2 regions of the Serratia sp. 121840015-1 genome follow, and region 2 is predicted to be linked to the other one. Evidence: predicted binding sites of a transcription regulator. Region 2 holds the regulator's gene; the other holds the start of a gene.
The links. Region 2 encodes sigma-54, which starts transcription at its own class of promoters, with help from an activator protein. Its sites were predicted from a motif close to GTTGGCACANNTTTCGCTNT; they were not measured.

Region 1 (6,402 bases), on a different contig from region 2:
CGTCGCGATCGGTGACGTGCACCGTCTTGATCCCCAGCGCCTGCGCGGCGAGGACGTTCGCCGGGTGATCGTCGAAGAACACCGCGTCGGCGGCGGCGGTGTTTTCCGCAGCCAGCACATGTTGATAGATATCGGCCTCCGGCTTGCGCATGCCGAGATCTTGCGACAGATAAAGATGATCGGCGGCGGCGGCCACTTCAGGATAGTGCTGCGGCCAGTAGTTGCAGTGCAGACGGTTGGTGTTCGACAGCACCACCACCCGGTGACCCTCGTTGCGCAGGCGCTGCATGATGTCGATCACTTCCGGGCGCAGCGCGACGAATACCGCCTGCCAGCCGGTGGCGAATTGCTCGAAGCTGAGCGCGATGCCCATTTCATCGCACAGCTTGCCGGCGAAGTCTTCGTCGCTGATTTCACCGCGTTCATGTTGCTGGAACACCTCACCCATGGTGAAACGATCGGACAGCACCGCCAACGGCGTGCCGCTCAAATTGCTCCACACGCCCAGCACACGCTTGAAATCGATATCGACGATCACATTACCTAAATCAAAGATATACAGCATAGTCCTCTCCTGATGGGCCGGTGAGATTTCACTGTAGCGGGAAAAGGAACAGCTGAACAGGGAGCGAACGGAAAAGCGCATAGCGCGCCGCACAAACGGGGAACAACAGAGGAAAAAACTCAGGGCGCGAGAACCGCGCCCTAAGCATGAGACACTCAATCAGCGATTAAGCGTCTTTAGGACCGCGGCTGGCACGCTTACGATCGTTTTCCGTCAGGTGACGCTTACGGATACGGATCGAGGTTGGCGTCACTTCTACCAGTTCGTCGTCATCGATGAACTCCAGAGCTTGCTCCAGGGTCATTTTGATGGCCGGAACCAGGGTAGTCGCTTCGTCAGTACCGGAAGCACGCATGTTGGTCAGCTTCTTACCGGTCAGGCAGTTTACGGTCAGGTCGTTAGAGCGTGAGTGAATACCGATGATCTGGCCTTCATACACTTCTGCACCGTGGCCCAGGAACAGCTTGCCGCGATCCTGCAGGCCGAACAGCGCGAACGCTACCGCTTTGCCCTGGCCGTTGGAGATCAGCACGCCGTTCTGACGCTGGCCCACTTCGCCCGGACGCACGTCGTCGTAGTGGCTGAAGGTGGAGTACAGCAGGCCGGTACCCGAAGTCATGGTCATGAATTCGTTACGGAAGCCGATCAGACCGCGGCTTGGGATCACGTAGTCGAGACGCACGCGGCCCTTACCGTCCGGATCCATGTTTTTCAGGTCGGCTTTACGCTCACCCATCGCCTGCATCACGGAACCCTGATGCTGCTCTTCGATATCCAGCGTTACGTTCTCGAATGGCTCCTGCTTGCGGCCATCGATTTCACGGAAGATAACTTTCGGACGGGAAACCGCCAGCTCGAAACCTTCGCGACGCATGTTTTCGATCAGCACCGACAGGTGCAGTTCGCCACGACCGGATACGCGGAAGGCGTCCGCATCGTCGGTTTCTTCAACGCGCAGCGCTACGTTGTGTACCAGCTCTTTATTCAGACGGTCAAGGATCTGACGCGACGTTACGTACTTACCTTCTTTACCGCAGAACGGCGAGGTGTTGACGTTGAAGAACATGGTTACGGTCGGCTCGTCGACGGACAGCGCCGGCAGCGCTTCTACGGCATTGGTGTCGCAGATGGTGTCGGAGATGTTCAGCTCGCCCAGGCCGGTGATGGCGATGATGTCGCCCGCTTCCGCCAGGGTGCTGTCGATACGCTCCAGACCCAGGTGGCCCAGCACTTTGCCCACTTTACCGTTGCGAGTTTTACCTTCGCTGTCGATGATGGTGACCTGCTGGTTCGGCTTCACTTTACCGCGCTTGATGCGGCCAATGCCGATAACGCCCAGGTAGTTGTTGTAGTCCAACTGGGAGATCTGCATCTGGAATGGCGCTTCCAGCTCAACCTGCGGCGCAGACACGTGGTCGACGATCGCCTGATACAACGGGGTCATGTCTTCCGCCATGTCGGTGTGGTCGACGCCGGCGATGCCGTTCAGCGCAGAAGCGTAGATGATCGGGAAGTCGAGCTGCTCGTCGGTCGCGTCGAGGTTCACGAACAGATCGAACACCTGATCCACAACCCAGTCAGGGCGCGCGCCAGGACGGTCAACCTTGTTGATGACCACGATCGGCTTCAGACCGTTGGCGAAGGCCTTCTTGGTCACGAAGCGGGTTTGCGGCATAGGGCCATCCATTGCATCCACAACCAGCAGCACCGAGTCAACCATCGACATCACGCGTTCTACCTCGCCGCCGAAGTCGGCGTGTCCTGGGGTATCCACGATGTTGATACGGTAACCGTTCCAATTAATGGCGGTGTTTTTTGCGAGGATGGTAATCCCACGCTCTTTCTCCAAATCGTTGGAGTCCATTACGCGTTCGGTCGCTTCCGCACGCTCTCCGAAAGTACCGGATTGTTGCAGCAGCTTATCAACCAGGGTGGTTTTACCATGGTCAACGTGGGCAATAATGGCGATGTTACGCAAATTTTCGATCACAGCTTTGCCTCGGGCATTAGAAATAGCGCGCTATTGTACACGTATTAAGCGAGGGACTAAACAAGATCACAACCATCTCTTATAAACAACCGCGTACCGGTCAGTTTGTGATCCCTTTCACGGTGCAAAAAGCCGCAATCGTTGCACTTTTGCACCATTTCGGTGCCCGCGCCCACCCTTATTGCACCATAACAGTGCAATTTATCGTTGATGGTGCATACTGTGGCTGGGTAAAACCCGCGCAGAGAGGCGATAAAAGCCTTTTCTAAAAGTTGGCACGCTTTTCGCTTTAGTCTTTTCAAGGCGAAAAAAAGCCAGTTCCACAGATTCGTTCCACGACGACGACAATGATAAACCGGGAGAGTTAAGTATGTCCGCTGAACACGTTTTGACGATGCTGAATGAGCATGAAGTGAAATTCGTAGACCTGCGTTTCACTGACACCAAGGGTAAGGAACAGCACGTGACTATCCCGGCTCACCAGGTAAACGCCGACTTCTTCGAAGAAGGTAAAATGTTTGACGGCTCCTCTATCGGTGGTTGGAAGGGCATCAACGAATCTGACATGGTGCTGATGCCGGACGCCAGCACGGCGGTTCTGGATCCGTTCTTCGAAGAACCTACGCTGATCATTCGCTGCGACATTCTCGAGCCGGGCACCATGCAAGGCTACGATCGCGACCCGCGCTCCATCTCCAAACGCGCCGAAGACTTCCTGCGCTCCTCCGGCATCGCGGATACCGTGCTGTTCGGGCCAGAGCCTGAGTTCTTCCTGTTCGACGACATCCGCTTCGGCAGCAGCATCCGCGGTTCCCACGTGGCCATCGACGACATCGAAGGCGCCTGGAACTCCGGTACAAAATACGACGGCGGCAACAAAGGCCACCGTCCGGCGGTGAAAGGCGGTTACTTCCCGGTTCCACCGGTCGACTCTTCGCAGGATCTGCGTTCCACCATGTGTCTGACCATGGAAGAGATGGGCCTGGTGGTTGAAGCGCACCACCACGAAGTGGCAACCGCCGGTCAGAACGAAGTGGCAACCCGCTTCAACACCATGACCAAGAAAGCCGACGAAATTCAGATCTACAAATACGTGGTGCACAACGTGGCGCACGCCTTCGGCAAAACCGCGACCTTCATGCCGAAGCCTATGTTCGGCGACAACGGTTCCGGCATGCACTGCCACATGTCGCTGTCCAAGAACGGCACCAACCTGTTCGCCGGCGACAAATACGGCGGCCTGTCTGAAACCGCGCTGTTCTACATCGGCGGCATCATCAAGCACGCCAAAGCGATCAACGCCCTGGCCAACCCGACCACCAACTCGTACAAGCGTCTGGTGCCAGGCTACGAAGCGCCGGTGATGCTGGCTTACTCCGCCCGTAACCGCTCCGCGTCCATCCGTATCCCGGTGGTCTCCAGCCCGAAAGCGCGCCGCATCGAAGCCCGCTTCCCGGATCCGGCGGCTAACCCATACCTGTGCTTCGCCGCGCTGCTGATGGCCGGCCTGGACGGCATCATCAACAAGATCCACCCTGGCGACGCCATGGACAAAAACCTGTACGACCTGCCGCCGGAAGAAGAAGCCGAGATCCCAAAAGTGGCCGGCTCGCTGGACGAAGCAATGGCCGCACTGAACGAAGACCGCGAGTTCCTGACCCGCGGCGGCGTGTTCACCGACGATGCGATCGATGCCTACATCGAACTGCGCAAAGAAGAGATGGACCGCGTTCGCATGACGCCACACCCGGTTGAGTTCGAACTGTACTACAGCGTCTAAGCCCTACCCGCGCCGTCTGCACAGGTGGGCGGCGCCCACATTTTTGTTATCGCTTTTTTGTTGCCGTGGAAACTTTCAGCCCATCTTCGGATGGGTTTTTTTCTCCACCGTATTTTCTGCAAAACTATTCCATACCGCGCCGATCCCGGATGGAGTAGGATAGATGCACTAAAAAGGTGCAGGAGTCTGCTGTATGGCAACTGGCAAGCTGCCCGATGCTGGGCAGATCCTCAATTCACTCATCAACAGCATCCTGCTGTTGGATGACTCACTGGCGGTTCACTACGCCAACCCGGCGGCACAGCAGCTGCTGGCGCAAAGCTCCCGCAAGCTGTTCGGCACGCCGCTGCCCGATTTGCTCGGTTATTTTTCGCTGAACGTCTCTTTGATGCGCGAAAGCCTGCGCGCCGGTCAGGGCTTCACCGACAACGAAGTGACCCTGGTAGTCGATGGCCGCGCGCATATCCTTTCCCTGACCGCTCAGGCGCTGCCGGAAGGTTATATCCTCGTCGAGCTGGCGCCGATGGACAATCAGCGCCGCCTGAGCCAGGAACAGCTGCAGCATGCCCAACAGGTGGCGGCTCGCGATCTGGTGCGCGGTTTGGCGCACGAGATTAAGAATCCGCTGGGCGGCCTGCGCGGCGCGGCGCAGCTGCTGGCCAAGGCACTGCCCGATCCGGCGCTGACCGAATACACCAAGGTGATCATTGAGCAGGCCGATCGGCTGCGCAATCTGGTGGATCGCCTGCTCGGCCCACAGCGGCCCGGCCAGCACATTACCCAGAGCATTCATCAGGTCGCGGAGCGCGTCTGCCAGCTGGTGTCGCTGGAAATGCCGGATAACGTCACGCTGGTGCGCGACTACGATCCGAGCCTGCCGGAAATGGCCCACGACCCGGATCAGATTGAACAGGTGCTGCTGAACATCACCCGCAACGCGCTGCAGGCGCTGGGCGAAGCGGGCGGCACCATCACGCTGCGCACCCGCACCGCGTTTCAGATTACGTTGCACGGCACCCGCTACCGCCTGGCGGCGCGCATCGACGTCGAAGACGACGGCCCCGGCGTACCGGCGCAGCTGCAGGACACGCTGTTCTACCCGATGGTCAGCGGCCGTGAAGGCGGTACCGGCCTGGGATTATCCATCGCCCGCAATCTTATCGATCAGCATTGCGGAAAAATTGAATTCAACAGTTGGCCAGGTCATACCGAATTCTCGGTCTACCTGCCCATTCGTCAGTGAGGTTTGCTATGCAACGAGGGATAGTCTGGATCGTCGATGACGATAGCTCCATCCGCTGGGTGCTTGAGCGTGCGCTCACCGGCGCGGGCCTGAGCTGCGCCACCTTCGAAGGCGGCAATGACGTGCTGGAAGCCTTGGCCACGCAAACCCCCGACGTGCTGCTGTCCGATATCCGCATGCCGGGTATAGACGGCCTGGCGCTGCTCAAGCAGATCAAACAGCGCCATCCGATGCTGCCGGTGATCATCATGACCGCGCATTCGGATTTGGACGCCGCCGTCAGCGCCTATCAGCAAGGGGCCTTCGACTACCTGCCGAAGCCGTTCGACATCGACGAAGCGGTGGCGCTGGTCGAGCGCGCCATCAGCCATTATCAGGAGCAGCAGCAGCCGGTGCGCAGCCAGCCGGCCAGCGATCCGGCGGCGGACATCATCGGCGAAGCGCCGGCGATGCAGGACGTGTTTCGCATCATCGGCCGGCTGTCGCGTTCGTCGATCAGCGTGTTGATCAACGGCGAATCCGGCACCGGCAAGGAACTTGTGGCGCATGCGCTGCACCGCCACAGCCCGCGCGCCAAGTCGCCGTTCATCGCCCTGAACATGGCCGCCATCCCCAAGGATCTGATCGAGTCCGAGCTGTTCGGCCACGAGAAAGGCGCCTTCACCGGCGCTAACCAAATCCGTCAGGGCCGCTTTGAACAGGCCGACGGCGGTACACTGTTCCTCGACGAGATCGGCGATATGCCGCTCGACGTGCAAACGCGCCTGCTGCGGGTGCTGGCAGACGGCCAGTTCTACCGGGTCGGCGGCTATGCGCCGGTGAAG
Region 2 (6,402 bases):
TCATGACGCCGGGCGGCGTGCGGGTGCGCCCCAATATTCTGGCGGTCGATGCATTGAACCTGATGCAACAACGCCACATCACCGCGCTGCTGGTTGCCGATGGCGACCAGTTGCTGGGTGTGGTACATATGCATGACATGCTGCGCGCCGGCGTCGTTTAATTAAGGAATAGAACGGAATGGGTATGGTAGAAACCTGCTACGGGCCGGTAGAACAAGAGGTTATGGCGCGTGCCGGGAACATCCGCCTGTTGATTTGCGACGTTGACGGCGTGCTGTCGGACGGCCTGATCTTCATGGGCAACAACGGTGAAGAACTGAAGGCGTTCAACGTGCGCGACGGTTACGGCATCCGCTGCTTGAAAACCTCGGACATCGAAGTGGCGATCATCACCGGCCGCTCCGCCAAGCTGCTGGAAGACCGCTCGCAGACGCTCGGTATCACCCATCTGTATCAGGGGCAATCCGATAAGCTTTTGGCCTTCCGCGAACTGTTGGATAAACTGTCGTTAACGGCGGATCAGGTCGCCTATATCGGCGATGACCTGATCGACTGGCCGGTGATGGCGCAGGTCGGCCTGGCGGTCGCGGTGGCGGACGCCCACCCGCTGTTGACGCCGCGCGCCCACTACGTCACCCGCATTGCCGGCGGCCGCGGCGCGGTGCGCGAACTGTGCGACATCATTCTTTTGGCTCAAAATAAGCTGGAGGACGCCAAAGGGCTGTCGATATGAGTAAAACCAAACTGTGGATCACCATCCTGTTGACGGTGATCGTTCTGGCGCTGATCGGCTGGAACATGACGGACTTCAGCGACGAGACGGCCCCTGGCCCGGTCAACGATCAGGATCCGACTTACCAGAGCCAGCACACGGTCACCGTGGTGTACAACCCGGCCGGCAAGCTGAATTACAAACTGGTGGCGGAAGACGCGAAGTATTACACCGCCGGCGAGCTGAGCTGGTTCACCCAGCCGGTGATGACGCTGTTCGATGAGAATGCGGTGGCCACCTGGTCAGTTCGCGCCGATCGCGCCAAACTGACTAAAGACCGGATGCTGTATCTGTATGGTCACGTCGAGGTAAACAGCCTGACCACCACCTCGCAGCTGGAAAAAATTAAGACGGACAACGCTCAGGTAAACCTGGTCACCCAGGACGTCACCTCCGATGACGAAGTCACGCTTTACGGGACCAATTTTACCTCTAACGGCATGAAAATGCGTGGGAACCTGCGGACCAAAACCGCTGAGCTGATTGATAAGGTTAAGACCAACTATGAAATTCAGAACCAAAAACCAACTCCGTAACCTGTTGCTCGGCAGCTTAGTTTTGGCCGCCAGCGCCCCCGCTCTGGCGCTGAAATCCGACTCCAGCCAGCCGGTGAGCATCGACTCGCTCAAGCAGTCGTTGGACATGCAAAGCAACGTCAGTACCTTCACCGACAACGTGGTGATCAAGCAAGGCACCATCGATATTCGCGCCGACAAGGTGGTGGTCACCCGTCCGGGCGGAGATCAGAATAAGACCTATATTGAAGCGTTCGGCAACCCGGTAACCTTCTACCAGATGCAGGACAGCGGCAAGCCGGTCAAAGGCCACGCGCAGAAAGTGCGTTACGACGTGGCGACCCAGCTGGTGACCCTGACGGGCAACGCCTATCTGGAGCAGCTCGACAGCAACGTGAAAGGCGATCGCATCACCTATCTGGTGCAACAGCAGCAAATGCAGGCGTTCAGCGATAAAGGCAAACGCGTGACAACGGTTCTGGTACCGTCGCAGTTGCAAGACAAAAACGGGCAAAAAAAGAGTAACTAATCACTTATGGCAACACTCATCGCAGAAAACCTGGCGAAAGCCTACAAGGGCCGTAAAGTTGTCGAAGACGTCAGCCTGAAAGTGAAATCCGGCGAGATCGTCGGCCTGCTCGGGCCGAACGGCGCCGGTAAAACCACCACCTTCTACATGGTGGTCGGCATCGTGCCGCGCGACGCCGGGCGCATCGTGATCGACGAAGAAGACATCAGCCTGCTGCCGCTGCACGCCCGCGCGCGCCGCGGCATCGGATACCTGCCGCAGGAAGCGTCGATCTTCCGCCGCCTGAGCGTGTACGACAACCTGATGGCGGTGCTGGAGATTCGCCCCGACCTCACCAGCGAACAACGCGAAGACCGCGCCAAAGAGCTGATGGAAGAGTTCCATATCTCCCATCTGCGCGACAGCCTCGGCCAGGCGCTGTCCGGCGGTGAACGCCGCCGCGTCGAAATCGCCCGCGCGCTGGCGGCCAACCCGAAATTCATTCTGCTGGACGAACCCTTCGCCGGGGTGGATCCGATTTCCGTTATCGACATCAAAAAAATCATCGAGCACCTGCGTGACAGCGGCCTGGGCGTGCTGATCACCGACCACAACGTGCGCGAGACGCTGGACGTATGTGAACGCGCCTACATCGTCAGCCAGGGCAAACTGATTGCCCACGGCACGCCGGATGCTATTCTGGCCGACGAGCAGGTAAAACGCGTTTATCTGGGCGAAGAGTTCCGCCTCTGAGCGCCGGCGCGCCCTGCGGGGCGACACCGTTAACGGAAGTAGACAGAAGACTATGAAGCAAGGTTTGCAACTCAGGCTCAGCCAACAGCTGGCCATGACTCCTCAGCTCCAGCAGGCGATCCGCCTGCTGCAGTTGTCCACGCTTGAGCTTCAGCAAGAGATCCAGCTGGCGCTGGAGAGCAATCCACTGCTTGAACAGACCGATCTGCACGACGAAATCGACGCCAAAGAAACCCAGGAAACCGAGGGGCTCGATACCCGCGAGGCGCTGGAACAAAAAGACATGCCGGAAGAGCTGCCGCTGGACGCCACCTGGGATGAGATCTACACCGCCGGCACGCCGTCAGGCACCGGCACCGACTACAGCGACGACGAGCTGCCGGTCTATCAGGGCGAGACTACCCAAACGCTGCAGGATTACCTGATGTGGCAGGTGGATCTGACGCCGTTCTCCGATACCGACGCCGCCATCGCCACCTCCATCGTCGACGCGGTGGACGACACCGGTTATCTCACCGTGCCGCTGGAAGACATTCTGGAAAGCCTGGGCGACGAGAACGTGACCCTCGAGGAAGTCGAGGCGGTGTTGAAGCGCGTGCAGCGTTTCGATCCGATCGGCGTCGCCGCGCGCGATCTGCGCGATTGCCTGCTGGTGCAGCTCTCCCAATACGCCAAAGACACCCCTTATCTGGCCGAAGCGCGGCTGATCATCAGCGACCATTTGGATCTGTTGGCCAACCACGACTTTCGCAGCCTGATGCGATCAACCCGGCTAAAAGAAGATACACTGAAAGAAGCGATGCTGCTGATTCAGTCGCTCGATCCGCGCCCGGGGCAGTCGATCAATACCGGCGAATCGGAGTACGTAATTCCGGACGTGCTGGTGCGCAAAACGCAGAACACGTGGACGGTCGAGCTCAACGGCGACAGCATACCGCGTTTGAAGATCAATCAGCAGTACGCCGCGCTGGGCAACAGTGCCCGCAGCGAAGCCGACGGCCAGTTCATCCGCAGCAACCTGCAGGAAGCCAAGTGGCTGATTAAAAGCCTGGAGAGCCGCAACGAGACGCTGCTGAAGGTCACCCGCTGCATCGTCAGCCAACAGCAGGCGTTCTTCGAGCAAGGCGAAGAGTTTATGAAACCCATGGTGTTGGCGGATATCGCCCAGGCCGTGGAGATGCATGAATCGACGATCTCGCGCGTCACCACGCAGAAGTTTCTGCACAGCCCGCGCGGCATTTTCGAATTGAAATATTTCTTCTCCAGCCACGTGAATACCGACAGCGGCGGCGAAGCCTCCTCGACGGCGATCCGCGCGTTGGTGAAGAAATTGATTGCGGCGGAAAACCCCGCCAAACCACTCAGCGACAGCAAGCTGGCCACCCTGCTTTCCGATCAGGGGATCATCGTGGCGCGGCGCACCGTCGCCAAGTACCGAGAGTCTTTGTCCATCCCGCCGTCGAACCAGCGTAAACAGTTGGTTTGACCTCTATTGAGAAGGAAGACACTATGCAGCTCAACATTACCGGACACCACATCGAAATCACCGATCCGTTGCGCGAGTTCGTGAACAACAAGTTCGCCAAACTCGAACAGTATTTTGATCGCATCAATCAGGTGTATGTTGTATTAAGTGTGGAAAAAGTGCAGCAAATTGCGGAAGCAACGGTGCACGTGAATGGAGGCGAGTTGCACGCCACCTCGGAAGACGAGAATATGTATGCCGCAATTGATACGCTGATCGACAAATTGGCACGTCAATTGAACAAACATAAAGACAAATTGAAGCAACACTGACACCCTAACCCATTCCGTGAGGTTGCCTCCGTCGCAGCCTCGCCCTTCGGCGCGTGACCCGCATGGGTGACGCGCCGAACGGTAATCAGGGTTAAAACCGACGAAAAACCGCCTTGCCGGGTGCGCCCGGCGGCGCGGTTTTAAGTGAAGATGAGATGAACAACGAATATATGCAATTAAGCTCGGTGTTAAACATCGAGTGCACCAAAAGCTCGGTACACTGCACCAGCAAGAAGCGGGCTTTGGAAATTATCAGCGAACTGGCCGCCAAACAGCTCAATCTGCCTTCGCAGGTGGTGTTTGACGCGGTTCTCACCCGGGAGCGCATGGGCAGCACCGGTATCGGCAACGGTATCGCCATTCCCCACGGCAAACTGGAAGAGGACACACTGCGGGCCGTTGGCGTGTTTATCCGTCTCGACCAACCCATCGCTTTCGACGCTATCGACAACCAGCCGGTCGACCTGCTGTTCGCGCTGCTGGTGCCTGCCGATCAGTGCAAAACCCATTTGCATACCCTGTCGCTGGTCGCCAAACGCCTGGCCGACAAAACCGTATGCCGCCGCCTGCGCGCCGCGCAGAGCGACGAAGAGCTTTACCAAATCATCACCGAGTGAAGCCCGGCCGGCGTGACTTCCAGCCCGGATAACGCTACTGTTTCACGATGATGGATCCGGCTGCGGCCGGAATAACAAAGTTTCCACCGGTGGCGATGAACGCCGCCGCGATGCCAGGGGAGTTGCCACATGGTGCTGATGATTGTCAGCGGCCGTTCCGGTTCCGGAAAATCCGTCGCCTTGCGGGCGCTGGAAGACATGGGTTTTTACTGCGTTGACAACCTGCCGGTGGTGCTGCTGCCGCAGCTCGCCAACACGCTGGCGGAACGCAATATCTCCGCGGCGGTCAGCATCGACGTGCGCAACATGCCGGAATCGCCAGAAGTGTTCGAATACGCGATGACTCAGCTTCCGGACAGCTTCTCGCCGCAGCTGCTGTTCCTCGACGCCGATCGCAACACGCTGATCCGCCGTTACAGCGACACCCGCCGCCTGCACCCGCTCTCCAGCAAAAACCTGTCGCTGGAAAGCGCCATCGACGAAGAGAGCGATCTGCTCGAACCGCTGCGCTCGCGGGCTGACCTGATTATCGACACCTCGGAAATGTCGGTGCACGAACTGGCCGAAATGCTGCGCACCCGCCTGCTGGGTAAGCGTGAGCGCGAGCTGACCATGGTGTTCGAATCCTTCGGCTTCAAGCACGGCATTCCGATCGACGCCGACTACGTGTTCGACGTGCGCTTCCTGCCTAACCCGCACTGGGATCCGAAGCTGCGGCCGATGACCGGTCTGGACAAGCCGGTCGCGTCGTTCCTCGATCGCCATACCGAAGTGCACAACTTCATCTACCAGACCCGCAGCTACCTGGAGCAATGGCTGCCGATGCTGGAAACCAACAACCGCAGCTACCTGACGGTCGCCATCGGCTGTACCGGCGGTAAACACCGCTCGGTATACGTGGCGGAACAGCTGGCCGATTACTTCCGCTCGCGCGGCAAGAACGTGCAGTCGCGCCACCGCACGCTGGAAAAGCGCAAACAATGACGGTCAAACAGACGGTTGAAATCAAAAACAAGCTGGGCATGCACGCGCGTCCGGCGATGAAACTGTTCGAGCTGGTGCAAAGCTTCGACGCCGAGGTGATGCTGCGCAACGAAAGCGGCACCGAAGCCGAAGCCAGCAGCGTCATCGCGCTGCTGATGCTGGACTCCGCCCAGGGCCGGCATATCGAAGTCGAAGCGACCGGCCCCGACGAAGTCAACGCGCTGGCGGCGGTGGTCGAGCTGTTCAACTCCGGGTTTGATGAAGATTAGCCGCTGAAGCCCTCTCGCGAATGCGTCGTACCGGCGCGTTCGTTCCCTTTGCCTCCTATCCCTGACACAACCTCCCGCTTTTCACTTTGCGTACCCGCTTCCAAAATCAGCAGTAACTGCCTGTAAATGCGAGGCATGGATTTACCATCACGGCGCTAACCGCAATAGTGTGCCACGACAGAAACGG

Region 1: a site for sigma-54 is predicted at 2,827-2,846, ahead of glnA (glutamate--ammonia ligase). Genes of this name have one in related genera too.

The regions. Positions count from the first base shown of each region.
Region 1 is NZ_JBSEYF010000008.1:104,448-110,849, forward strand. Features, by position in the region: gene yihX (glucose-1-phosphatase) at 1-565, opposite strand, end outside; gene typA (ribosome-dependent GTPase TypA) at 732-2,555, opposite strand; gene glnA (glutamate--ammonia ligase) at 2,926-4,335, shown strand; gene glnL (nitrogen regulation protein NR(II)) at 4,529-5,578, shown strand; gene glnG (nitrogen regulation protein NR(I)) at 5,587-6,402, shown strand, end outside.
Region 2 is NZ_JBSEYF010000004.1:159,834-166,235, reverse strand. Features, by position in the region: gene kdsD (arabinose-5-phosphate isomerase KdsD) at 1-161, shown strand, start outside; gene kdsC (3-deoxy-manno-octulosonate-8-phosphatase KdsC) at 179-733, shown strand; gene lptC (LPS export ABC transporter periplasmic protein LptC) at 730-1,308, shown strand; gene lptA (lipopolysaccharide ABC transporter substrate-binding protein LptA) at 1,277-1,816, shown strand; gene lptB (LPS export ABC transporter ATP-binding protein) at 1,823-2,548, shown strand; gene rpoN (RNA polymerase factor sigma-54) at 2,601-4,034, shown strand; gene hpf (ribosome hibernation promoting factor) at 4,058-4,345, shown strand; gene ptsN (PTS IIA-like nitrogen regulatory protein PtsN) at 4,501-4,962, shown strand; gene rapZ (RNase adapter RapZ) at 5,092-5,946, shown strand; gene npr (PTS phosphocarrier protein NPr) at 5,943-6,215, shown strand.